2 regions of the Brevibacillus sp. FW306-2-1A-C05A genome follow, and region 2 is predicted to be linked to the other one. Evidence: riboswitches for the same ligand, from Rfam matches in the RefSeq annotation. Region 2 holds a riboswitch; the other holds the start of a gene.
What was found. Region 2 has a riboswitch for glycine ahead of AC3WJN_RS19860 (amino acid permease). Riboswitches for the same ligand answer to the same signal wherever they lie in the genome.

Region 1: another riboswitch for glycine. It lies ahead of gcvT (glycine cleavage system aminomethyltransferase GcvT); the one in region 2 lies ahead of AC3WJN_RS19860 (amino acid permease).

The regions. Positions count from the first base shown of each region.
Region 1 is NZ_JBYSWV010000050.1:8,936-20,083, forward strand. It holds gene AC3WJN_RS21730 (M28 family peptidase) at 1-23, opposite strand, end outside; gene dat (D-amino-acid transaminase) at 379-1,230, shown strand; gene AC3WJN_RS21740 (lipoate--protein ligase family protein) at 1,313-2,143, opposite strand; gene murG (undecaprenyldiphospho-muramoylpentapeptide beta-N-acetylglucosaminyltransferase) at 2,220-3,293, opposite strand; gene gcvPB (aminomethyl-transferring glycine dehydrogenase subunit GcvPB) at 3,400-4,872, opposite strand; gene gcvPA (aminomethyl-transferring glycine dehydrogenase subunit GcvPA) at 4,865-6,217, opposite strand; gene gcvT (glycine cleavage system aminomethyltransferase GcvT) at 6,261-7,364, opposite strand; glycine riboswitch at 7,456-7,572, opposite strand; glycine riboswitch at 7,573-7,669, opposite strand; gene AC3WJN_RS21765 (DEAD/DEAH box helicase) at 7,890-9,590, shown strand; gene AC3WJN_RS21770 (YqhG family protein) at 9,627-10,748, shown strand; gene AC3WJN_RS21775 (hypothetical protein) at 10,853-11,148, shown strand, end outside.
Region 2 is NZ_JBYSWV010000040.1:6,234-17,381, reverse strand. It holds gene AC3WJN_RS19895 (WG repeat-containing protein) at 1-580, shown strand, start outside; gene AC3WJN_RS19890 (MerR family transcriptional regulator) at 636-1,004, shown strand; gene AC3WJN_RS19885 (putative bifunctional diguanylate cyclase/phosphodiesterase) at 1,023-1,853, opposite strand; gene AC3WJN_RS19880 (response regulator transcription factor) at 1,988-2,707, opposite strand; gene AC3WJN_RS19875 (response regulator) at 2,854-5,796, opposite strand; gene AC3WJN_RS19870 (hypothetical protein) at 5,902-6,228, shown strand; gene AC3WJN_RS19865 (sigma-54 interaction domain-containing protein) at 6,284-7,885, shown strand; gene AC3WJN_RS19860 (amino acid permease) at 7,981-9,351, opposite strand; glycine riboswitch at 9,659-9,759, opposite strand; gene AC3WJN_RS19855 (iron-containing alcohol dehydrogenase) at 10,218-11,148, shown strand, end outside.

The DNA of each region.
Region 1 (11,148 bases), on a different contig from region 2:
GCGTAATGACCGGCGGATCGCATGGCATTCTCCCTTCTTCCTGATGCGGTTTGCCTTTATTATGGGCCGCCCTGCCAAACAGCGTCTAGTCAGAATAGTTAGTCAAATACCAGCACGCGCCGTCAGCGGCGGACAGCTTTCGTTTTCCTTCTGCCCAAATCGGCTCGCAGGCACATCTGGTCTTCGCCGAACGCGTCGATTTGTCGAGACGGCGGCGCCTATATGAAAACTTAATAGAGTAGCGCTTCTCCCCGCTAAATAATTGATAGCGGATTTTCCGTTTTCAAATTGACCCTGCGCAGTGCGATTTGCTACTGTTGTATCAAAATCATAAACCGTTGGAAAAAAGCGGATGGAACCACTAGAGGAGGACTCACCATGCTATATGTCGATGGCAAATGGGTTGAAGAGGGGCAAGCGGCCGTTCAACCGGAAGATCGCGGTTACAACTTTGGGGACGGCATTTACGAAGTCGTACGAATCTACAAAGGGCGCCTGTATCAGTGGGACGCGCATCTGACGCGGCTGTTCCGCAGCGCCCGCGAGATCAAGCTTGCGCTGCCGTGGAGCGCTGAAGAGCTGACCCAGTTGGCCAAAGAACTGCTTTTGAAAAACAACATCACCGAGCAGGACGATGCGACTCTCTACTTGCAAATTTCTCGCGGCGCAGCTCCGCGCATTCACGATATCCCGAGCGGCATCAAGCCTGTCATCATGGCTTTTGTCCGCCCCAAAGCCCGACCTGTAGAGGACTTGAAAAAAGGCTGGACAGCCCAACTCGTCGAAGACATCCGCTGGCTGCGCTGTGACATCAAGACGCTGAACCTGCTGGGAGCCGTACTGGTCAAGCAGTACGCGAAGGACGCCGGAGCGCAAGATTCGATTTTGCACCGCAACGGCATCATTACAGAGTGCAGCTCGGCCAATCTGTTTGCGGTAAAAAACGGCGAGCTGTACACGCATCCGGCTGACCACTTGATCCTGCACGGCATTACCCGCCAGGTCGTCCTTGATCTGGCGAAGGCAAACGGCATCGTCGCCCACGAGACGGTTTTTGACATCGCCTTCCTGAAGCAAGCCGACGAGCTGTTCCTCACCAGCACGACAGCGGAAATCATGCCGCTTGTATCCGTCGATGGCGAGGCCGTTGGCAACGGACAGCCCGGTCCTGTCACAGCGAGGCTGCAAGCTTTGTTTGAACAGCACATTCACGACAGCGTGCTCGTCTAATTCGATTGATTCCATAAAGAAAGCTCTCCTGACTGGCAGTACGCCCAGGAGAGCTTTTCGCGTATGTTCGCCAACAAACAGCCTAGCGGCGCAAATTCCACTCATCCGTCGCATAGCGCGTCCGGGCGAGCTCCTCCGCCAATGCCAGTTCCTCGTCTGTCAACGCGGACGGCACCAGCTCCACTTCCAGTCCGGTGGCGAAGCCTTTGGAAAACGCTTCAATCGCTTCCTGCAAGCTCACAGGCCGCGGGCTTACCTCGTTGATCGTCACCGCTTTTTGGCGGAAGCTGTCCATCATCCGCTGCTTGACGCGGTCCGACGGGAAGTGCAGCAGCGAGAACAGCAATTCGACGTCCATGTCGAGCAAAATGGAGCCGTGCTGGAGGATGACGCCCTTTTGGCGCGTCTGCGCGCTGCCTGCGACCTTTTTCCCTTCCACGACCAGCTCATACCACGATGGCGAGTCGAAGCAAGCGGACGAGCCTGGAGAGGTGTACTTTTCTTTTTCCTCCTCGCTCGCAAGCGACACCATCTCTGCTGCCAGGCCGAGGTTTTGAAAGCCGTGCAAAAGGCCGAGACTGATGATTTTGTACGCCTCGGTGACGCCGGACGGCATCCGCGGATGCTCCTCCGACACGATCACGCTGTAGGTCAGCTCCTGATCGTGCAAAACGGCACGTCCTCCTGTCGCGCGGCGGACAAAGCCCAGCCCGCGCTTTTGCACTTCCTCCAGATTGATTTCCTTGATCGCCTTTTGAAAATAGCCAATCGACAAAGTAGCCGGGTCCCACGTGTAAAAGCGAACGGTCGGGGGCACCTTGCCCTCGCTGTGCAACTGCAAAATCGCCTCGTCCACAGCCATGTTCATCGCCGGAGACATCGCTTCCGTCACGATATAGCGCCACTGTTCCATCGTATGTACCTCCCTACTCACAACACCTTCATTTTACGCTTCTCCCCATAGGACGGCAAGGCTTGGATCGGCTGCATCAACGAGCCGTCTCCTCGATGATCGCCATGACCTGCGCCAGCGCGTCCTGCTGCTTTTCGCTTGCGGCGCGCAGCTTCTCCGTAATCGCCGGACGCTTTTGCTGCAAACGGTCCAGCGCCCGGATCAGGCTGTCTGCGCTCAACGCTTCCTCTTCGAGCACCTCGCAAAAGCCTTGCTGCTCAAAAGAGCGGGCATTCAATATCTGGTCTCCCCTGCTCGCCGCCCGCGACAACGGCACGAGAAGCATCGGCTTTTGCAGTTGCAAAAACTCGTAAATCGCATTGGAGCCTGCGCGCGAGACGACGAGGTCGGTCATCGCCAACAGGTCAGGCAGCTCGTCCTGGACGTACTCGAATTGCCGATAGCCGTCCCGCTTCAGGCTGTTGTCCAACTGATTTTTGCCGCAAATGTGCACGACAGAAAAACGCTTGGTCAACGCGTCGAGCGTGCCGCGAACGGCTTCGTTCAACCGCCTCGCCCCCAGGCTGCCGCCCATGACGAGCAGCACCGGTTTGTCCGGGGAAAAGCCGCACAGCGCAAGCCCCGCTTCCTTCCGGCCTGTTTTCAGCTCGTCGCGAACGATCGCCCCTACATGTGTCCCTTTGCCCTCGGGCAAATGCTGGAGCGTATCGGGAAACGTCGCGCACACTTTAGCGGCAAAAGGCAGCGACAGCCTGTTGGCGAGTCCCGGCGTCAGATCGGACTCGTGCAGGACGACAGGCAGCCGATTCAGCCAGGCGCCAAAGACGACGGGCACGGAGACGAATCCTCCTTTGGAAAAGACGACAGCCGGCTTCCAGGCTGCGAGAAAGCGGTAAGCTTGCCAGGCGCCTTTGCCTACGCGCAGCGGGTCGGTGAAGTTTTTCCAGTCGAAATAACGGCGCAGCTTGCCTGTCGCAATGCCGATGTAGCGCACGCCGTCGAGCCTGCTGACCAGCTCCCGCTCGATCCCTGTCGTCGAGCCGATGTAGGCGACCTCCCAGCCTTGCTGCAAAAAACGCGGGATGAGCGCGAGGTTGACGGTGACGTGCCCCGCGGAGCCGCCGCCTGTAAATACGATCCTTTTGTTCATCATTGGTTCTCTCTCCCCGAAATGTCGGATCAATCCCATCTGTTCATGATAGCATCATTCGGAAAGAAAAACCGCCCTGTAAAAAGGCGGCTTTTCCAAAAGAGAGCTATTGTGCTTGCGGCTGGTAGCGCAGAATCGGCTTGCGCGCCGCTGTCGCTTCGTCCAGACGTTTGACCACGGTTGTATGCGGCGCTTCCTGTACAAGCTCAGGCGTTTCCTCGCACTCGCGGGCAATTTGCAGCATAACGTCGATGAACTCGTCGAGCGTTTCTTTCGTTTCGGTTTCGGTTGGCTCAATCATCAGGCACTCGTCGACAATCAGCGGGAAGTAGATAGTTGGCGGGTGATAACCGAAGTCGAGCAAGCGTTTGGCGATGTCGAGCGTGCGTACGCCCAGCTTTTTCTGGATCACGCCAGACAAAACAAACTCATGCTTGCAGACGCGGTCATACGGCAGATGGTAAGCCGTAGCCAGACGGCGCATCATGTAGTTCGCGCTGAGCACCGCATTTTGCGACACTTGCAGCAAGCCTTCCGGACCCATGGTGCGGATGTAGCTGTGAGCGCGCACGAGGATGCCGAAGTTTCCGTTGTAGCCTTTTACGCGGCCGATGGAAGCCGGACGGTTGCTGTCCCAGTAGAAGCTGCCGTCTTCTTTTTTCGCCACGATCGGCGTTGGCAAAAACGGTTCGAGAATCTTTTTCACGCCGACAGGGCCAGCACCTGGTCCGCCGCCGCCGTGAGGGCCTGTAAACGTTTTGTGCAAGTTGAGATGCACCACGTCGAAGCCCATGTCGCCTGGACGGGCAATGCCGAGGATCGCATTCGCGTTCGCTCCATCGTAATACAAGAGGCCGCCTGCTTCGTGGACGATTTTCGCCATTTCCACGATGTCTTCCTCGAACAGACCGAGCGTGTTCGGGTTGGTCAGCATGAGTGCCGCTGTATCAGGGCCTACGGCATCGCGCAGCGCCTGAATGTCTACCAGGCCGCGCTCGTCAGAGGCAATCGTGACGGTGTCCAGTCCTGCTACCGCTGCAGAAGCCGGGTTCGTACCGTGCGCGGAGTTTGGCACGATGACTTTTGTGCGGTGGCCTTCGCCGCGGCTCTCGTGGTACGCGCGGATCATCATCAGACCTGTCCACTCGCCTGCTGCCCCCGCAGCCGGTTGCAGCGTAACTGCGTCCATCCCGGTGATTTCAGCCAGCTCTTCTTGCAGGTTGTACAAAAGCTCCAGTGCGCCTTGTACGGTTTCTTCCGGCTGGTACGGGTGCGTCTGCGCGAAGCCTGGGTAGCGGGCAACGTCTTCGTTGATTTTCGGGTTGTATTTCATCGTGCAAGAACCGAGCGGGTAGAAGCCGTTGTCTACCCCGTGGTTGCGACGGGACAATTCGGTGTAGTGACGAACCAACTGCAGCTCGGATACTTCCGGCAGTTCAGCAGGAGTCTCGCGGATGAGGTGCTTCGGCAGCAGGCTTGCCACCTCTACCTCTGGTACATCCAATGCCGGCAGATTGTAGCCCACACGGCCCGGTTTGCTCATTTCAAAAATCAGTGCTTTTTCCTGGTCGTTACGCACGTGTGATCGCCTCCAATTCAGCCGCCAATGTGTCGATTTCTTCCTTGGTCCGCAGTTCGGTTACCGCAAGCAGCGTATGGCCCGCGTATTCCGGGTAATCCAGTCCCAGATCGTAGCCGCCGATGATGCCAGCGTCAAGCAGCTTTTTGTTTACTTCTGCCACCGGCTTGGACAGTTTGACTACGAATTCGTTGAAGAATGGAGCGGCAAAGACCACTTCCAGACCTTTTGCCTGCAGCGCTTGCTTGGCGTAATGCGCTTTTTGCAAGTTCATCATCGCCATTTCCTGTACGCCCTGTTTTCCGAGCGCAGTCAGGGTGATCGCAGCCGCCAGTGCCAACAGAGCCTGGTTGGAGCAAATGTTCGAAGTCGCTTTTTCACGACGGATATGCTGTTCACGAGCTTGCAGCGTCAGTACGAAACCGCGCTTGCCGTTCTCGTCTTTGGTTTGCCCGACGATCCGGCCTGGCATTTTGCGCATCAGCTTGGTAGTCGTTGCGAAATATCCGCAGTGTGGTCCGCCAAACGATGCCGGAATGCCGAACGGTTGCATGTCGCCCACCACGATGTCAGCGCCCAGTTTGCCTGGCGCTTCCAATACGCCCAGCGCAAGCGGGTTGGAAGAAACGATGAACAGAGCGCCTTTGCCATGAGCAATCGGCTCGACCGCTGCCAAGTCTTCCACGTTTCCAAAGAAGTTAGGATATTGCACGATAACGGCCGCTGTGTTTTCGTCAATCAGCGCTTCCAGAGCTTGTGTGTCGGTTACGCCGTCGTTGTTGATGCCGACTTCAACCAGCTCTACGCCTTGACCGTACGCGTATGTTTTCAGAACGCCGCGCGCTTCCGGGTGCACAGCACGGGAAACGATGACGCGCTTTTTGCCAGTGTGACCAGCCGCCATCATCGCCGCTTCTGCCAAGGAAGTCGCTCCGTCGTACATGGAGGAGTTCGCTACTTCCATTCCGGTCAGTTCACACACCATAGTCTGGAATTCAAAAATGGCTTGCAGCTCGCCCTGGCTGATTTCAGGCTGGTAAGGCGTATAGGCGGTAAAAAATTCTCCGCGCAGCAACATGTGGTTGACTGTGCTTGGCGCATAGTGCTGGTAAACGCCAGCACCCAAAAAGTTGACGTGCGTGCTGAAGTTCACGTTTTGATTAGCCAGACGCGTGAAGTATTTCACCAGATCAGGCTCGGACAGAGCTTCCGGAATGTTCAGCGCCCCTTTGAAGCGCACTTCTTCCGGGATGTCTGCAAACAGTTCTTCTACACTGGAAATGCCGAGAGTTTCGAGCATTTCGCGCTTGTCCTGATCGGTTTGGGGCAGGTAGCGGTATTTCACGAACGTTGTCCTCCTCAAAATAGGATGTATAGTGGGCGATTGCTTAGTTTTTCGGACGTTTATAAAACGGAGCGGCGACAACCTCTGCTTTGAGGCGTTTTCCGCGAATTTCCACTTCCAGTTGGGTGCCAAGCGCCGCATGTTCGCTTTTCACGAGCGCCAATCCGACGTTTTTCTTCAAGGTAGGGGACTGCGTGCCTGAAGTCACTTCGCCCACCAGCTCTTCGCCGACGTAGACCGGATAGTGCGTGCGCGGAATGCCGCGGTCGATCATCTCGATGCCGACGAGCTTGCGCGGCGCGCCGTTTTCTTTTTGCGCCTTGAGCACCTCTTGGCCGATGAACGGCACTTCTTTGTCCACCTTCACCGCGAAGCCGATGCCTGCTTCGATCGGCGTGATGTCCTTGCTCAGCTCCTGGCCGTACAGCGGCAGCTTCGCTTCGAAGCGCAGCGTGTCGCGCGCGCCAAGTCCGCAAGGCAGAAGCCCGTCTTCCTTGCCCGCTTCAAGCAACGCGTCCCACAGTTCAGCGGCACGCTCTGCAGGCAGGTAAATTTCAAAGCCGTCCTCGCCTGTATAGCCTGTGCGGGATACCAGCGCGGAAATGCCAGCGACCTCTACGTCGCGCTCGAAACGGAAGAAGCCGATTTTCGACAGGTCTGTGGCGGTCAGCTTTTGCAAAATCGACTCGGCCAAAGGCCCTTGAATGGCGATTTGCGCCGTTTGCGGCGAAATGTTTTCAATCGTGACACCCGGAATCAGGTGCTCTTCCAGCCATGCATAGTCTTTGTCAATGTTTCCTGCGTTGATGACAAGCAGGTAATGGTCGTCCGCGTATTTGTAAACGAGCAGATCGTCGACCGTACCGCCGTCCGGGTAGCAGAGCACGCTGTACTGCGCTTGCCCGACAGCCAGCTTGGACACGTCGTTGGTGGTGACGCGCTGCAAGTATTCGAGCGCACTCTCGCCTTTTACGTCTACTTCTCCCATGTGGGATACATCAAACAGACCTGCTTTCGTCCGAACGGCTTCGTGCTCCTGGCCAATGCTGGAAAACTGTACAGGCAGCTCCCAGCCGCCGAAGTCGATTGTCTTGGCGCCGTATTTTGCGTAGGAATCAAACAGTGGCGTTCTTTTCAGATTGGACATGTGTGGCACCTCCTAAAAACTGTTAGTCGGCATTTCTCCCCATGAAAAAACAGAGGCGAAAAAACGGGTACACCAAAAGAACGGTGCCCATTTCTCCTCCTCTGTCCTTGGTACCTGAGAGTTACCTTGCCAATCAAGCGCGGCGGGGATCACCGCGCTTGCAAGTTTCCCCTTTGGTGGCTCCGATTTCGAGCTCTCTCCAGAGTTGCGTCCAGTAGAGGTTCTTTTGCCTGAGAGATTCACCGTTCCCGGCTTGCTCCTTCGGCGCTGCAGTGGTTCGCGCAGTCTCTCCCTGCTACTATCATTCGCGTTGGTTAGATGGTCATACATAAGTTTTTGCTATGATTTCCATACTAATGAATGAACTTCCTCTATATCCTACCATGAGAGTCCGCCGTTGAAAATATGCAAATTAACAGTCAGATCAAGAAATACTTAACAAAATGATGAACACGATCATAAATGTTAAGTTTTTTGATAAAGCGCATGAAAGTTATGGCAGAGCTGTGTAAAGGAGTAACGTATATGCCGAATATTCCTGTTTCATTTGACACGAGCTGGATATCCCCGCTGACGGAGCGAATGCGCGAAGACGGCCCCTGGGACAAGTGGGAGCTGTTCAAGCTGGCGCTGGAAGCGGAAGAGGCCATGGCTGTTCGCGAGTTCGATCAGTTGCAATGCCTGAAATACTTGCCGCTGCTCTCCCCGTTTCCCCACCAGTTGCAAACGGCGGAGCGAGTGCTCAACGACATGCGCGGACGCGCGATCCTCGCCGACGAGGTCGGACTGGGCAAGACGATCGAAGCCGGGCTGATTATGAAGGAGTACATGGTCAGGGGTCTGGCGAAAAAAATTCTCGTGCTCGTCCCCGCCTCCCTCGTCATCCAATGGACGAAGGAGTTGCAGCAAAAATTCGGGATTCCCGCCGTGGCGCAAAAAAAGGAGTACATGTGGCGGCAGCATGAAGTCGTCGTCGCCTCCATCGACACGGCGAAACGAGATCCGCACCGCCGCCACGTCCTCGACATCGACTACGACATGCTGATTATCGACGAGGCGCACAAGCTGAAAAACAAGCGGACGCGAAACTATCAGTTCGTGAAGGAAATTCGCAAAAAATATTGCCTGCTGCTCACGGCTACGCCGATCCAGAACGAAATGGACGAGCTGTACAACCTGATTAATTTGTTGAAGCCGGGGCACCTCGGCCACTCCACGTCGTTTTCCTCCAATTACGTCGAAGGAAAGCGACAGTCGAAAAACAGCGACAAATTGCGCGAAGAAATTGAAAAGGTGATGATTCGCAACAAGCGAAGCGACGGCGGCATCCAGTTCACCAGTCGCCGCGTCCAGTCGATTCCGATTGAGCTGTCGCAGGAAGAGATGGAGCTGTACGAGGGCGTCACCCGCTTTGTGCGCGACCAGTACCAGACAGGAGCTGGCCTGTTCAACTCGCTCGCCTTGATTACGTTGCAGCGCGAGGTTTGCTCCAGCAAGGAAGCCTCGTTCATGACGCTGTACAACATGCACCAGCGCACCAGCGAAGACTCCCCCCTGCGCGGCCGAATTTTGGAGCTGGTGGAGATGATTAAGCGGATCGAGACGCATTCCAAGGCGGCCAAAACGGTCGAGCTGATCCAGGAGATCAACGACAAAGTCATCATTTTCACCGAGTACCGGGCGACGCAAAACTACCTGCAAAAATATTTGCATGACCACGGCATTACTTCTGTGCCGTTTCGCGGCGGCTTCAAGCGCAGCAAAAAAGACTGGATGACCGATTTGTTTCAAAACCGCGCGCAAGTACTGATCGCCACAGAGGCTGGCGGGGAAGGGATCAACCTGCAGTTTTGCAACCAGGTCATCAACTACGACATGCCGTGGAACCCGATGCGCGTCGAGCAGCGGATCGGCCGTGTCCACCGTCTCGGCCAGAAGCGGGACGTGCACATTTACAATTTGTCCACCGTCGGCACGATTGAGGAGCACATTTTGAAGCTGCTGTACGAAAAAATCGACCTGTTCGAGATGGTCATCGGCGAACTGGACGACATCGTGGAGCGGCTGAATCTCAACTCGTCGCTGGAAGAAAATTTGACGCAGATCATCATGGATTCCAAATCGGCCCGCGAAATGGCGTTGAAGCTCGACAACATAGGCCACGCCATCCGCGCCAGCAGACAGCAGCACGCATCCCCTGCCCTGTCGGAAGCGGCAGAGCAGTAGCAGAAAAAACGCACACAAGAAAAGAGGTTTCTCCTGATGCAAGCCAACCAGGTCAGGCAATTTGTAGAGCGCTACCTCGCGACTTTTTCCGCGCACATCGTCGAAGCCCACCCGGATTACTTGACGGTCAAGCTTCCGGTCGAGGTCGACAAGGATATCGGCAACCGCCCGTTTTACTGGAGCTGGGTCGACAAAATGAACCTGGCCTACCAGCCGCTCGTGCTCACCTTTGCGTTTCACCCGGACCGGATGCCGGACGGGCTGCGGGCCGAGCATCTGCATCTGGGCGCTGCGCGCATGCAGCAAATTTTTGCCTCGGCGAAAAAGCACGGGCGCTTTTTATGCATGTACGAGCAAAATACCGCTTCCTTGCCAAGCACCGGCAAGCGTCGCTCCACGCCGCTCGTTCCCTGGCTCGGGCTCAACCTGAAAGTATCGCTCATCTGCGACAAACGGCGCGACATCATGCTCTATCTCGGGATCAACCTGCATCAGCCGCGCCTCGTGCACGACTTTTCCTCGTTTTTGTTTCAGTTGACGCTTGCGCCCGCGATCCCGGACTATTTTTACACGCTCGACCGGAAGCTGTCTGTGGAAGACGCGCTGGAGCTGGCCCGGCAGGAGGTCGATGCGGTCATCGCGCAGGAAGACCAGGAGTGGGCCGTAGAGGCGCGGGCGCGACTGACGGAGGAGCTGGACATCCTCGCCGCCTACTACCAAGAGCTGGCCCGACGAGAGCCGCCTGCCGAACAGAGCGAGACAGAAGCAGCCGAGGCGGAAGCGGTAGAGTCCCCGGAGCAAAAAGCCTCGATCCCGCTGCCTGCGCGCGACGCCGTCCCCGCCAGGGAGGCTGTTGTCGAAGCTGCGCAGACGCTTGACGAATACCGCTCTTCCGGTGGGCGAATCCTCGACTTTCTACGTGCCAATGGCGTCCAGGTGACGCCGCGCGAGGAAATCAACCAGGAGGAATGGAAAAAAAGCACGCCGGAAGAAGAAAAACAGCGGCGGATGGACGAGCTGCGCTGGCAGTACGAGCCGCGCATCGAGGTTCATTTTATTAACGGCGGACTGTTTTACTTGCACTCTGCTCCGCCTGTCATTAAAGCGCATCCGGCAAAAACGGTGCGCCATCTCCCCGCATCCGGGCGAATCATGTAAAAGATCAGCGAGAAGAAGTGCTGCGGAACTGACAAGTTGCAACAAATCTTTTTGTCATAGCTGGTTACAATAGGAATAAGCTTAGCCTGTACAAAAGGTGGTGCATGTTTGTGACCAGACGATTCCTCCCCCTTCTCGGGGTGCTCTTGTCTTTTGCGTTGCTCGCCTGGCCTGTCCACGCAGAGGAGAGCTGGGACAAAGAGTTTCACGCCCAAATCCAGACGTGGATGAACGAACTCGCCAACCGCGATCCGCAATTCAAGGAGTGGCAAAAAGCCGATACAGAAGTGCAGACGCTCGGCCCGAATCAACATCAGTGGCTGGTCAGCATCAAAAAAGCAGACAGACAGGTAGGGTACCTGGTCGTGGGAGAGGCCGTCGAAGCGCCTGCCCAGGAAAA
Region 2 (11,148 bases):
CTTGGCAAAAGAATTTTCTGACGGATTAGCCGCTGTCCAAGAAAAGGATAAGCAGATTGGGTTTATTAACAGCAAAGGCGAGTACATCATCGCACCGATCTATTATTTTACCGTTCCCTTCCGGAACGGAATAGCCTATGCTTCGAGCTGGAAAGCGGACGGAAAATCGCTTGGAGGAGGATTGATCAATAAAAAAGGCGAATGGATCATCCCGCCAGGCGAATTTACTCCTTTTGCAGGATCATCGGATGTAGAGGAAGGCATTTACAGGTACTACACTAACAAAGAAGACGGTCAATCTTACGCGGGTGCTGTTACCCTGACAGGAGAGGTCATTCTCGAACCCAAATACTCAGCTATAGGCAGATTTTATAACGGTATAGCCATGGTTCGCCTGCACGACGGCAGGGAGGGCTTTATCAATCGCAAAGGAGAGTATCTTGTAAGTCCACGTTATTTTGGTACCTATCAAAGTCCATATGGCTCTCTTATGGATCGTAACGGTCTGTACGCCATCAATTGGGGTCTCGATGGCTATTTAGATTATACCGGGAAGTTGGTCATCCCGCCCTATCGATAAAATTTGGAGGCAGCAGCCTCACAGCGGAAGGTTATCAGGCAACGCCAATCGGAGGGTGTGGCAATCGCGAATCAAGCAAGCCGCCAGCGAGACAGGACTTCCCAGCTCTACGATTCGCCACTGGGAAAAAACCGGGCTGATTACGACCGCGCGCGATCCGAAAAACGGCTATCAGTTGTTCAACCGTTCGCACATTCACAAAATCATGCTGTTGCGAGCGTTGCGTGCGCAGGTGTACTCGCCCTCCGTCGTAGAGCTGAAAAACGCCGTCGCCGAGATGAAGGAAGAAGATGTGCAGGAGGCGCGAAAAATCGCCGTGGACACCTTGCGTTATTTGCATCAGGTCAATGGCTGGCAAATGCGCGGCGTCCACGCTCTGTACGACCTGTGCCGTGTGCTGAAGCTGGTCGGGCAAGGGGGATGATTCCAGGACACCTGGATGCTAGAATTTGTTTTCCTGCTTCCATTCCACCTTGCGAAAAAACAGCGGCAGCTCCTGTTCATGCAGCGGCTTGCTCAGCAAATAGCCTTGCACAAAATCGCACTTCCACTTTTGCAAGGTATGAAGCTGCTCGTATGTTTCGATGCCTTCCGCGACGACGGTGAATCCCAGCTTTCGCGCCAGCGAGATGATCCATTCGACGAGAACGGTCCCTTCGTAATGATTGTTGATATGTGTGACAAACGAGCGGTCGATTTTGATCGTAGAAAGGGGGAGAGTCGTGATGTATTCAAGCGAGGAGTATTCCGTCCCGAAATCGTCCAATACGATTTTGATACCGTGATGGGCAAATCTTTTCAGTGAGTCGATCCGTCTGTCTTTGAGCGAGATGCGGTCCCGTTCGGTCAGTTCCAGCTCCAGCGATTGCGGGGAGAGAGCGGTTTGCTGCAAAATGCCGCACACCCGGTCAAAGAATAAGGAATCTTGCAATTGCAAGCCCGACAAATTGACGGACATGACGGAGTTGGGCATGTATTTTTCCTGAATTTGCTTGTTCTTTTGACAAGCGGTCTGGATCACCCAGTCTCCGATGGAATAAATCAGTCCTGTCTCCTCGGCGAGCGGGATAAATTCTGTGGGGGAGATCGGTCCAAAGTGCGGATGATTCCATCTGAGCAAAGCCTCAAAGCCGCGCACATTGCCAGATCCGGTCTCGAATTGGGGTTGGTAGTGCAAGGATAGTTGTTGAAGAGGCAATGCCTCTTGCAGATCATTGGCCAATCTCAGCTTGTGCTCCAGGTCCTCGCATGTCGCATGCGGTGTAAACTCCATTTTTTACCCTCCATATGCAGTCCAAGTCTTCTGGGATTGATTATGCACCTGATGTATTAGATAAGTTTCTGTCTATGTATTAGGAGAGTGTGAAATAATCTCAAAAAAAGAGCACCATCCCATGCGTTTGTCTGCTAGTTCCTAGAGACGAATTTATACCCCACACCCCAGACGGTTCGAATGTATTTCGGTTCTTTCGGATTGTCTTCGATTTTTTTGCGCAAGTTGGCGATGTGGACGTCAATCGCCCGGTCTGTGACAAAAGAATCAAAACCGCGAAGCTCGTAGAGCAGCTCCTCTCGGCTGAACACCTTGCCTTCGTTTGTAATGAACAGGCGCATGATTTCAAATTCGGAAAAAGTCGTCTCGACGTGGAACTGGTTGACGTAGATCGCCCTGCGCTCCAGGTCGAGCAGAAACGTATTTTCCGGGCAAGCGATCGTCGTATCCGCCTGCTCGGCGTTCTCCACGGAGGCGGCCTGCTGTTGGTATTGGTGAGTTCGTCTGATTATGGCTCCGATTTTTGCTGAAATCTCTCGCAGTGAAAACGGCTTGCAAATGTAATCGTCCGCTCCTGCTTGCAAGGCTTCTACCCGATCGGATACGTCTGTCTTCATCGAGACGACGAGAATGGGAGCGAGCGAAAAGCTGCGCAGCTCGCCGCACAACCGGGTACCGCTCATATCCGGCAGAATCATGTCGAGAAGGATGACATCCGGTGCAAACGATCGGGCCAGCTCCAGACCTTTTTGTCCATGATCTGCTATTTTCACAGAATAACCTTCCTCGGTTAAATACATGGCCAGCATTTCACCCATAATCTGATCGTCTTCGATAATCAATAGTTTGTACATCAGATTCCTCACTCTTTCTGGGAGAAAGTTATTCATAAAGATGGGAAAGAGCTAGCAATGGTTCATGATTTCCTAATACTTTTCTCATATTTTAGCAAAAAAATGAGGAGAATGGACCTAATTTCACGAAAAATGCTAAAAATTTGTTAGGAGTTCGCCAGAGTTTCCAGCCACTCGGTTGCGAGAGCTAATACTTCGTCCAGTTGCCACGCAAACTCGCTCATACATTCTTCATAATCGCTCCGGTTTGCCGATGGGGAGAGCAGACTCTCAACCTTTCTTGCTACGAGCAGCAATCGCTGGGCAGAGAGATTCCCGGCTACGCCGCTCAGCGTGTGCACCATGCGTCGGGCTTCCTCGGTATCGCCTGCGCGAAGCGTCTTTTGCAGCCGCTCGGCAAAATTCGCGTACTCGCGGGTGAACGTCCGGAGAATTTGCGTGTAGATCGGGAGTTTTCCATCCAGCCGCTCCAGCGCGAGCGACACATCCAGACAAGGCACAGGAATGGCCCGCTTCAACGTTTCTTTCATCTCTCCCAGATGAATCGGCTTCGTGATGACGCCATTCATGCCTGAGCGGTAGCAGTTGTCGTGCTCGGCTTTGATGACGCTCGCCGTCATCGCGATGATCGGCAGGCTCGCGTACTGCTTGTGCTGGCGAATGCGCAGCGTCGCTTCGCAGCCGTCCATTTCCGGCATGTGGACGTCCATCAGGATCAGATCCCATTTTTTCGTGTCCAAAAGCTCCAGCACTTCCAGGCCGTTTTTGGCAATCGTGACGGCATAGCCTTCCCGGCGCAAAAATTCGACAGCCACGAGCTGGTTGATCTCGTTGTCTTCCGCCAGCATGATGGTGCCGCGATGTCCGGGAAACATGACGTTTTCGAAAGAAGCGCTCTGCGCGGGAGCCGCGACGTGGGCGGTGTGCAGTTCTTTATGCTCCTGCGCTCCCAGCAGGGCGCGCGTCACGTCCATGCGATTAATCGGCTTGATGAGAACGGCGTCAGGCTGGACAGCTTCCTCCAGCGAGGCCAGCTCGTCGCGTCCGTACTCGGTCGTCATGGCGATGGTCGCCGCATCGCATGCTTCGGCGAGCGTGTGCAGGCGCCAGAGCGACTCGACGCCGTACATGTCTTCCGCCTCCATGTCGACGAAGACAAAGCAAAACGGGTTGGATTCGTCCGCCTCTTCCAGCAGCGCAAACGCCTCTCGCCACGAGGCGGCGCAGGTCGGAGCAAAGCGCAGGCTCACCAGCATGTCCGCCAGGCTGCTCCGCATTTTGTCATGGTCCTCCACGACCAGGACGCGCTGGTTGGCGTAGCCGGGAGGAAGCAGCGAGCCGGGGCTTTCGTTCTCTTGCCAGGGCGCGTGCTCGAACGCGAGGGTAAAGGAGAAGCAGCTTCCTTTGCCAATCGTGCTCGTGACTTCGAGAGTGGCGCCCATCATTTCCACGAGGCTGCGCGAAATGACGAGGCCCAGTCCGGTGCCGCCGTATTTTCTGCTCGTCGTGCCGTCCGCCTGGGTGAACGGCTCGAACAGCTTGTCCATCTGCTCCGCAGACATGCCGATGCCCGTATCCTCCACGGCAAAGTGCAAAAGCAGGCTCTTTTCGTCTTCCTGCACCAGCGTGACGCGCATGGCGACGTAGCCCTGCTCGGTAAATTTGATCGCGTTGTGGCACAGGTTGAGCAAAACCTGCTCCAGCCGATGCTGGTCCCCGATCAGCTTGGGCAGCATTTTCGGCGGCAGCTCGACGATGATCTCGATTTGCTTCGTCCCAAGGTAAATACTCAGCATGTGCGAGAGCCGGCGGACAAAGTCGTCGAGGTCAAAGCTGGCTTTTTCCAGCTCCAGCTTTCCGGCTTCGATCTTGGAAAAGTCGAGAATCTCGTTGATGAGCCGCAGCAACACCTGCGAGGAAGAGAGAATTTTGTCCAGGTAATCTTTTTGCACCAGCGTCATGACCGTTTTTTGCATCAGTTGCGACAGTCCGATGATCCCGTTTAGCGGAGTGCGGATTTCGTGGCTCATTCGCGCCAGAAAATCGGTTTTGGCTTTGCTCGCTTCTTCCGCCTCTTCCTTCGCGGCCAACAGCTCCGCCTGGATGCGCCGCTGCTCCCGAAGCATAATGTGCAGCAAAAGCGAAAGCATGCCGACCAGAATAAAAGTCGACAGCCCGGTAATCAGGCTGGACAGCTCCTGTACGGAGTTCAACTGGCCGAGAGCTTCGCTCGAAGGCAAAACCGCTGCGACGGACCAGCCTGTAGAAGCGACGGGCGCATAGCCGATGTAGTAGCTGTTGTTGTCGATGGTGATGCGTTGCAGCCCTTTTTGGCCCGCGATCATGCTGTGGGCGATTTTTCCCATGTCCCCGGGCTGCTCTGTCAGCTTTTGCCGACTGACAAGCGCGGGGTTCGGGTGATACATGATCGTCCCGTCCCTGGAGAGCAGGATGGCATAGCCGGATTCGCCGATGGGATAGCTGCCGAGCATTTCCGGAATGTCGTCGAGCAAAATATCAATGGCGACGAAGCCCAAGAGCTTCCCGTCCTCTTTCAGCTTCATGGTGCCGCTGGTGACCATTTTTTTGGTCAAGTAATCTTCGTACGGCTCAGAAAAAACGACTTCGTCTGTGCGAACGGCGTCCTGGTACCACGGGCGTTGCTGGAGCGACCAGTCTGTCCCCGTAAGCTCGTCTGTGTTGCCGAATGTGAAGTTGCCCGCCTGGCTGGAAATCCAGACGAGTCCCAGGTTGCGGTCCAGCTTTTGGATGCCGTCCAGTGCGGCGGCCACATCCGGGTAATACGGGTTGGAAAACGCATCGTCCCGCGTTTTGACGGTTTGCAAGTAGCGAACGATCGACTGGTTGGTGCTCATCTGCTTGATGAGAAAGCTTTTCTGGGCGAAAAATGCGTTCATTCGCTCCGCCAGCGCCTGGCTTTGCAGAGTCAGTTTGCTCTCGATCTCGACTTTCATGATCCGATTGGTCTGGGAGCGCATGATGTAGCCGGACAGAGAGAAGGCGACGACGATGATTAACAGGATGAGGATGGTCAGTTTTCGGGCATGGCTGACGTGAAAAGTTTTCATGAGCGACCTCGCTATTTGTATGTAATTGCAAAAACTTTCGAGAAAAGACAGGACTCCATTCAGGTTGACGTGTAAAATATTGGATGAAGGCAAAGGAGGGCTTGCATGTACACGTCGTTGACTGTGAAATATTTGAAAATTTCTTCTTATCTCAAGCTGTGTGTAGGGGCCGGCTTTTCTCTCGGCCTGCTGGTCGGGCTTTTCCAACTGGTTGTCCTGCTTTTGATGCGCGCGGTGGACCACACGAGCACTGCGGCCGCGACGAGTATCCCGGACAGTCTGCTCGCGCTGGCAGGCACGATCTTGGCGTACACGTTTGGGGCGTTGAATTTCAGCCTTATTTCTTATTTTCCTTTTATGTTTCTGCTCAAACGTAAAAATGGAATCGCGATCGAAGGGATATTTGATTCGAGGGCGGAGCGTGTAAAATGATAGAGAAAGCTTTTCGTTCATTTATCAGGTCATGACATCCAGGAGAGAGTAGCCCATGTATTCATTGCGTCCTACGATGACGGTTGAGGAAGCAGTCGCGCATTTTTCGCCAGATCAAAATGAAGTGCAGGAAGTGTACAGCGAAGAGGGTGAGTTTCTCGGCTATTTGACGGTGGAAGCGATCGCCCACGCCATTCATCGCGGGGAACTGACGCGCCCGATTGTCGAGTACGTCGTGCCCGAGGTGAACCTGCCGGACCGCCAGAGGCAGGCCAGCTCGCAGGCGCAGCTTCGCGCTTTTTTTGAAAGCCCGGTCTGCCAAATTGTTTTCAATGCGCTGTACGACGGCGTCTATATTACGGACGGGGCAGGCGTCACGCTGTTTGTCAACCAGGCGTACCAGCGCATTACGGGCATTCGCGAGGAAGAGGTCATCGGCCAGCACATGGGCTATCTCATCAAGCAAGGCATGATTTCGGTGTCCGCTTCGCTGGAAACGATTCGCACGCGAAGGCCGGTGACGCTGATCCAGACGATCCGCAACAGCCGCAAGATCATCGTCTCTGCCACCCCTGTGCTGTCTCCCGCAGGCGAAATTTTGTACGTCATCAGCAGCGTCCGGGACATTACCGAGCTGATTCGCCTCAAGCACGAGCTGGACAGCCAGAAGCTTTTGCACAGCGATTTGCCGCACCCGGACCAGACGGGGCTGGAGGACGTCGTGCTCGGACCTGCGACGCGCTCGCTGTTCCGGCTGGCCGACAAGGTCGCCAAGACAGATGCGAAAATTTTGCTGCAAGGCGAGACGGGTGTGGGGAAGAGCATGATCGCCAAATACATCCATGCCCGCAGCAGCCGCGCGAACGAAATTTTCATGGAGCTGAACTGCGCGGCGATCCCGGGCCATCTGGTCGAGGCCGAGTTGTTCGGCTACGAGCCGGGGGCGTTTACAGGCGCGCTCAAGCAGGGGAAAATCGGCATTTTGGAGAGCGCCCATCGCGGCACGCTGTTTTTGGACGAGATCGGCGACTTGCCGCTGGAGCTGCAAGTGAAGCTGTTGAAAGTAGTGGAGGAAAGCAAATTCATGCGCGTCGGCTCCACCGAAGTCCGCCATGTGGACGTGCGGATCATTACGGCTACCCACCGCGACCTGGCTACACTCGTGCGCGAGGGGCTGTTTCGCGAGGATTTGTACTATCGGCTGAACATCGTCACCTTCGAGGTGCCGCCGCTGCGCGAACGCCGGGAAGAGATTGTCCCGCTCTTGGTGTCGTATCTGGAAAAATTCAATGAGAAATACAAGGAAGAAAAGACGATGACACTGGAATGCTACGAGTGGCTCACGAACTATAGCTGGCCGGGAAATATCAGGGAGCTGGCGAATCTGGTCGAGCGGCTGGTGGTCACGACGTTTCACGACACGATTGACGTCGGCGATTTGCCGAACTTTCTCCAGCAAGTGTTCCCGCAGGCAGAACCGACGTCTTTGCGCGAAGCGGTCGCCCGTCTGGAGCGGAGCATGATCGGCAAGGCGATCCAGACGCACAAGACGACCCGGTTGGCGGCAGAAGCGCTCGGCATCAGCCAGAGCGCACTCGTCCAAAAGATGAAAAAGCTGCAACTGCGCGTAGAGAACGAGCCGGAAGCGAGCAAATAAAAAGCATCCTGCGAATGCCTGGTGCAGTCGCAGGATGCTTGTCCTTGCCATGCAAACACATCGGAAGCCGGATGTGTTTTTTGTTTGGCTGGCGATCAGTTTTCCAATACTTTCACCTGATCGACTTTAGCCTTGCGCAGCTTGTAAATCACGACGAGCATGATGAACCAGACCGGAGTGATGAACAAGGCCACGCGCGTATCCTCGGCAAGCGCGAGCACGACGAGAATGAACGCGAGGAAAGCGAGAATCAGGTAGTTGGCAAACGGAAAGAGCGGCATTTTGAACTTGTTTGTTTTTGCCAGATCCGGTCTTGTCTTGCGGTACTTCAGGTGGCAGATCACGGTAATGCCCCAGATGAACAGGAAGCAGACCGTCGAAACGCTCGTAATCAGAGTGAAGACGCCTTCTGGCATGATGTAGTTCAACACAACCGCAATGAGAACGACGACAGTCGAGAAGAACAAGGCATTGGCAGGCACCTGGCGCGTTGTCAGCTTGGTCATGGACGCAGGCGCATTATTTTCCTTGCCGAGCGAGTAGAGCATACGGCTTGTACTGAAGATGGCGCTGTTGCATGCCGAAGCGGCGGAGGTCAGCACGACGAAGTTGACGATACCTGCGGCAGCCGCGATACCGATAGCCGCAAACACTTGAACGAACGGGCTTTCGGTCGGGATGATGGCGTTCCATGGATAGATGCTCATGATGACGATCAGAGCGCCGACGTAAAAGAGCAGCACGCGAATCGGGATGTTGTTGATCGCTTTTGGAATCACGCGCTCGGGATCTTCTGTCTCCCCGGCAGTCAGCCCGACAAGCTCAATGCCGACAAAGGCGAACACGACCATCTGGAAGGAGAGTAAAAAGCCGTTGATGCCGTTCGGGAACATGCCGCCGTGGCTCCACAGGTTGCTGAAGCTGGACGCGCCGGAGTTTGTCGAGAAGCCTTTGACAATCATGAAGATTCCGACGGCGATCAAAGCGAGAATCGCGATGACTTTGATGAGCGCGAACCAGAACTCCATTTCGCCGAAAAGCTTGACCGTTGCCAGGTTCATGATGAGCAGGATGACGAGCGCAATCAATCCCGGCATCCATTGCGGAACCTCAGGGAACCAGTATTGCGTGTACATTCCGACAGCCGTCAAGTCGGCCATGGCAATCGAAATCCAACAAAACCAGTACGTCCAGCCTGTGACGAACGCGGCCATGTTGCCGAGGTAGTCTTTTACGAAGTCAACGAAGGAATGATAGTTCAGGTTGCTAAGGAGAAGTTCACCGAGCGAGCGCATAATCAGAAAGCAAATAATCCCAGTAATCAAGTAAGCAAACAGGATGGATGGGCCGGCCAGGTGAATGGATTTGCCCGCACCGAGGAACAATCCCGTTCCGATGGCCCCGCCGATCGCGATGAGTTGAACGTGCCTGTTTTTCAGGCCCCTCGCCAAATTTTGCTGTTGCATGTGATCCCCCTCATTTCTCATGCGTTTGATTCGTTTGCGGCTGTTGGTAAAAAACCAACCGCCGACCTTTCAAAAAGTTTATGAAACTTTATAATTCATATCTTAACATAGCGACCCAGCATAAATACATCATTAAGTTACTTCCATCGAAAAAAACGCTTACATTTTTGAGCGAGGCAGAAAATTTGCGGTTTTGTCGGCAGTTTTCCCTCCTTTTTCGAGGCAAATGGAACGGCTGTTTCATGGTGAACGCACAACACTCCTATTTTCTGCAACAAAAAAAGGAACGGGAAAAATAGACCGGTTCCTACTTTTCTCTGTCCTTTTACCTGAGAGATTTGTCCTGAGCGGTCAGGATTTGCTCCTTCGGTGCTAAACGGCGAGTTTAGTCTCTCCCGCAATATTCATCCGCGTCAGATATTCGCGTGCGTTCTTATGATAGTAAAATATTCCAAAAAGGTTGTCAAATGAAAATTCCTAATTAACAGATTATTTTAAACATAAAACATTTTTGATTGACGGAAGGCCAGATGACAAGCAGGAAACGACAATCATTCGTCGTTTTTTCCGCTAGCCAGGTGAGCGGATGTGTCGAAAGGGGAAGGGTATGGATTTTGATTTGATAATGAATCAAATGCGCAAGTTTGATTTGAATTATAATCAAACAGCGAATGTAAACGGTTGCTTTTGGCCGAAACAAACTGTGCTGCGGAAAATGTGACAAAAAAGTGAGAAAAGGCTTGCCGCTGTTGGGGGGAAGGTCGTTTTTCCCGCAGGTGGCGGAGCGAAATTGGCACCCGCTTTTTTCCGCTTGGCACGGGAGTTGCTTTTCACGTAGCGGCATACAGAAAGGAGAGAGTGACATCATGAACATTTCTACTTTTGCCGCTGCAAACAAACTGGTCACAGGGCGGGATTCGCTGGCGCTGCTGCCCGAGGAGGTTGCCCGTCTGAAAGTGGCGCGTCCAATGATTGTGACGGACAAAATTCTCATTCAGGCCGGGGTAGTCGCGCAGGTGGAAGCGCTTTTGCCGATGGAGGCGGGCGTCTTCTCGGACGTGAACCCCGAGCCGGAAATCGAGATCGTCGACTTGTGTGTGCAGATGATCCGCGAAGGGGGCTACGACGGCCTGATCGCAGTCGGCGGCGGCAGCGCAATCGACATCGCCAAGGCAGCTTCCGTCATGGCGACGAACGAGGGCAGCATCGAGCAATATTTTGGCACGAATCTGGTGAAAAAGCCGGGCTTGCCGCTGATCGCGATTCCGACTACGGCGGGGACAGGCTCAGAGGTGACGAACATCTCGATTTTGTCGGATACGAAAGAGCAAGTGAAAAAAGGAATTGTAAGCCCTTACCTGCTGCCGGACGTCGCCATCGTCTCGCCGGTGATGACGCTTACGTGCCCGCCGAGCGTGACCGCTGCGAGCGGCGTGGACGCGTTGGTGCATGCGGTGGAAGCCTACATTTCCAAGTTCGCCTCCCCGGTGACGGACGCGCTGGCGATTGGCGCGATGAAACTGATTGCCGTTCACTTGCCGAAAGCGTACGCGTGCCCGGATAACATCGAGTCGCGCGAAGCGATGATTACCGCGTCGCTGATGGCCGGACTTGCTTTCGGCAACGCGGGCGTAGGCGCTGTCCATGCGCTGGCCTACCCGCTCGGCGGACGATTCCACATGGCGCACGGCGTGAGCAATTCGCTCTTGCTGCCTTACGTCATGCGGGCGAACAAGATCGCCTGCCTGGAAAAGCTCGGGGAGATCGCGCAGGCGCTCGGGGAAAACGTCGCCGGAC